2 regions of the Streptomyces incanus genome follow, and region 1 is predicted to be linked to the other one. Evidence: riboswitches for the same ligand, from Rfam matches in the RefSeq annotation. Region 1 holds a riboswitch; the other holds the start of a gene.

Region 1 (2,176 bases):
TTCCACCGCTGGGCGCTGCTCGCGGGCTGGGCGGTCGGCATGGTCTACGGCACGGTCGCGGCGTACGGGGTGGCCTCGCCGACGCAGAAGCACTTCGGCGGCTCGTCCAAGGTGATCCCGGGTATCGGCGAGATCGGCTACATCGGCCTCACCGCCTTCGTGGTCAATGTCCTGGTCACGATCGCCCTGACCTTCGTCCTGAGGGCCGTCAAGGCGCCCGAGGGCATCGACGAGACCCGGCCGCAGGACTACACGGCGGACGCGGGCGATCCGGGCGTCAGCACCGAGCTGCCCCTGGACACGGCTGACACGGCCGCCGACGGCAAGCGCTGACGCGGTACGCGGGTACGACAACGGGCCGCGGATGTCTCCGGCGGCCCGTTGTCGTACCCGTGGGGCGCACTCGCCCCACAGACATCGTCACCCGGCCGGTGGAGCCGTACGAGTTCGAGGAACTCGGTGAACTCACCGCGCAGGCCTGTCTGCGCGACGGGCTGCTCGACTTCGGGGAGAGCGACGCGTACCTCGGTGAGCTCAGGGACGTCGCCGGGCGGGCCGCGGCCGCCGAGGCACCGGTCGCCGTGGAGGGGACCGGAGCGTGTCCCGGGACGTCGGAGGCGGGCGGCGCGGGAAGGGTGCTGGACGGGGTGACGTTCGTACCGCGCGGCGGGCCGATGGCCGATATGGCCGGGCCCGGCGAGGCGGAGATCCGGATGCTCGCGGTTGCCCGCACAGCCCGGCGCCGGGGTGTCGGGGTGTCGGGGAGGCCCTCGTCCGCGCCTGTGCCGACCGGGCACGGGCCACGGAGGGGTGCGTACGGATCGTGCTGTCGACCCGGCGGACGATGCGTACGGCCCACCGCATCTACGAGCGTCTCGGTTTCGTCCGCTCCCCCGGGCGGGACTGGAACCCCGTTCCGCACCTGGACGACATCACGCTGCCCGCCTATGAGCTGACGCTCCGACACCCCTGCGGGCCCTGCACCGCAGCGCCCGCCGGGACACAAGATATGGGACTGCCGACAGCGCCCGGCACAAGATGTATGCTCATGCTCGCTGTCGCCGCAGGGGAATCCGGTGCGAATCCGGAACTGTCCCGCAACGGTGTACTTGTGCGTGTTCGCGTTTCCCGCGTGCCCGCACGGGCTTCAGTCCGAGGACCTGCCGACAGTGCGCCCGGCCGTCCGGTCCGGGTGCCCGACGTCCGGGCCTCGCGGAATGGGCCGGTGGACGCGTGGCACGTTCGCGTGCCCGTGTGCTGCCCCCGCCCTCGCCGAGGCCCCGTGCCGAGCGAGGGAGAGCCCCACGTGACCATCGCGCCAGCCGATCCTGCTTCAGCGGTCGAGGTGAGCGACGGCCCCGGTGCCGCGCTGCTGCGGACCCTGACCGAGCTGACCGCCGATCTCCCCGACGCCGACCCCGGCCGGGTCGCCGCCGCCGCGCTGCGCGGCCGGTCCGCCCATGCGGACGAGGCCGAGCTGCGCGAGCTGGCCACCGAGGCGGCGGCCGGGCTCATCTCCGAGGATCCCGTCTACTCCCGGCTCGCCGCCCGCCTGCTGACCCTCGGCATCCGCGCCGAGGCCGCCTCGCAGGGTGTCACGTCGTTCACCTCGTCGATCGCCGCCGGGCACCGCGAGGGCCTCATCGCGGACCGGACCGCCGAGTTCGTCCTGCTGCACCCGGACCGTCTTGACGCGCTGATCGACCCCCGCGCGGACGACCGCTTCGGCTACTTCGGGCTGCGCACCCTGTACAGCCGCTATCTGCTGCGGCATCCGGTCACCCGCAAGGTCGTCGAGGCACCGCAGCACTTCCTGCTGCGGGTCGCCGCCGGTCTCGCCGAGAACGGCACCCCCCGCGCGGTGGACGAAGTCGCCGCGCTGTACGGCCTGATGAGCCGCCTGGAGTACCTTCCCTCCTCCCCCACCCTGTTCAACTCCGGTACCCGGCACCCCCAGATGTCCTCCTGTTACCTGCTCGACTCCCCCAAGGACGAGCTGGACTCCCTCTACGACCGCTACCACCAGGTGGCCCGCCTCTCCAAGCACGCCGGCGGCATCGGCCTGGCCTACTCCCGCATCCGCTCGCGGGGTTCGCTGATCCGCGGCACCAACGGGTACTCCAACGGCATCGTCCCGTTCCTGAAGACCCTGGACGCCTCCGTCGCCGCCGTGAAC
Region 2 (2,176 bases), on a different contig from region 1:
ACCGACGCCCACACGTCGGCGGTGGAGATGTCGGCGGGCCCGATGGTCACGGCGACGGCGACGGAGGCGGCCAGTGCCGCGAGCCCGCCGCCGGTCAGCAGCAGGGCGCGGAGGCTCACTTGGTGAGCCCGGCATCGCGCAGGCCGGCGGCGACCTGCTCGATCCCTTCGACGGTGCGGATGGAGGGGTTCATCGCCTGGCCGCTGAGCAGGACGTACCGCTTCTTCTTCACTGCGGCGAGGTTGCGCGTGGCCGGATTGGTCTCCAGGAAACGAATCTTCGCGTCGGCGGTTTCCGCTGTCTGGGACCTGCGGGTCAGGTCGCCGAGGACTATGACGTCGGGATCGCGGTCGGCGACGGTCTCCCAGTTGATCTGCGGCCACTCGTCGTGGGTGTCGGAGAAGGCGTTCTCGGCACCGACCTCGCGGGTGATGGCGCCGGGGGCGCCGCAGCAGCCGGCCAGGTAGGGCGACTGGGAGTTGGCGAACCAGTACATGAGGGAGGCGCCGGAGGCGTCCAGGCCGTCGGTGGCCCTGCGCACCCGCTCCTTCAGTTCCGCGACCAGTTCGTCGCCACGCTCCTCGACGTCGAAGACGCGCGCGAGATCGCGTATTTCGCCGTAGACGGTGTCGAGGGTGAGCGCCGTGCTGCGGGAGCCGTCGCCGCCGCTGTCGTTGTCCTTCCCGGCGGCGCAGTCCGCCGGGGAAACATATGTGGGGACGCCCAGTTCCTCGAACTGCTCGCGGGTGGCGACGCCGCCCTTGCCGAGCGTGGAGACGAAGGAGGCGGTGACGAAGTCGGGTTCGGTGTCCAGCACCTTCTCGAAGGAAGGGGTGTCGTCCGCCAGGCGGGGGACCGACGCGCTGGCCTTCTCCAGGCCCTTCGGCACCGGATCGGTCCAGGTGGCGGTGCCGGCCATGCGGTCGGCGAGGCCGAGGGAGAGCAGGATCTCGGTGGTGCCCTGGTTGAGGGAGACGACCCGCTCGGGTGCCGACTCCACCGTGACCTGGTTCCCGCAGTTGTCGAAGGTCAGCGGGTAGCCGGACGCGGCGGACTGTTCCGGGCTGTCGGCGGCGGCGTCGCCGGCTCCGCCGCAGGCGGTGAGCAGCAGGGCGGGGGTGAGGAGAAAGGCTGCGGCACGGCAGCGGGGATCGGAGAGAGCACGGGGCACGGGCACGCCTTGCACTGTCGGGGCTCGTACGCGGAGCCTGGCCTACAAAGGGCCCCACCGCCGACGGCGGCGAGGTGCCAGCAGGTCTTCGGACTCGGGTTCGCCCGGACGGAGCGCCTTCCCAGGGCGGTGCGCGCCGGCCCTTTGGCCGACCCGCCGCCCCAGTGGCGTCATGAGTGCTCCGCCCGTCCCCCTCACCGCTGCGCGTCAGTTCCGGATTCCCACCGGATTCCCTGGCCTCGGATGTGGCACGACTGGCTCCGGAAGCGTATCAAGGCGCTTGTATGACCTGGTCGCGGGCGCACCTCACCGCCGTTCACGCCCGCGACGATGCGTTCCGCTACCGCTCGCCGAGTTCGCCGACGGTTTCCGCCCCGGCTGTCCCACACGGCCGGGCGCCTGACGAACCGGGACCCGGTGCTCGACGGCGGCCGGCAGACCGTTGCCGCCGGTCACCGCGAGGCCACCGGCAGGCCCCTGGACACCGAGTCGGGCCCGCCCGCGCCCGATGGCCCCTGCCCGGTTCGTCCCCTTCACACCGGGCGCTTCGAGCACGACGGGATCGTGCGCGAGGCGCCCGAGGGCGTCCCGTCCGCACAGAGCTGTTTTGAACGTGCCCACGGGCAGCCGACGAGGGCGAACCGATGGAGAGGCACTCTTGCGAGCGTGCGCTGTCCGGAGGATGGGGGCCGGCAGCCGCCGGCTCGGGCGAGGCCCTGTTCTCCAGCCGTGGTCCCTCACGCCCGGCCTGCGCTTCGGCCTCGTGCCGGCACTCGCCCTTCAGGGCCGATGCCGGTCGTCACGTGACCGTACGCGCCTCTTGATCGGCCACGGCCGAGCCTTCCATGATCACCTCGGAGCGTCGGCCGCCCCGGTCCATCAGGCCGCCCGTGAAGGCCAGGCCGAGGCCGGCCAGAGCAAGAGCCGCACCGGCCAGGCTGGGCGCGGCCCAGCCCCAGCCTGCCGAGATGACCAGGCCGCCGATCCAGGCCCCGCCCGCGTTGG

What was found. Region 1 has a riboswitch for cobalamin ahead of ACFP2V_RS22260 (ribonucleoside-diphosphate reductase subunit alpha). Riboswitches for the same ligand answer to the same signal wherever they lie in the genome.
Region 2: it holds a riboswitch for cobalamin, as region 1 does, so the genes downstream of both, ACFP2V_RS35960 (ABC transporter substrate-binding protein) here and ACFP2V_RS22260 (ribonucleoside-diphosphate reductase subunit alpha) in region 1, are expected to answer to the same signal.

Annotation. Positions count from the first base shown of each region.
Region 1 covers NZ_JBHSPC010000073.1:24,821-26,996, forward strand. Annotated here, with positions in the region: gene mctP (monocarboxylate uptake permease MctP) at 1-333, shown strand, start outside; partial or broken gene ACFP2V_RS22255 (GNAT family N-acetyltransferase) at 393-961, shown strand; cobalamin riboswitch at 1,043-1,182, shown strand; gene ACFP2V_RS22260 (ribonucleoside-diphosphate reductase subunit alpha) at 1,307-2,176, shown strand, end outside.
Region 2 covers NZ_JBHSPC010000161.1:45,092-47,267, forward strand. Annotated here, with positions in the region: gene ACFP2V_RS35955 (FecCD family ABC transporter permease) at 1-119, opposite strand, end outside; gene ACFP2V_RS35960 (ABC transporter substrate-binding protein) at 116-1,171, opposite strand; cobalamin riboswitch at 1,234-1,445, opposite strand; gene ACFP2V_RS35965 (MFS transporter) at 1,971-2,176, opposite strand, start outside.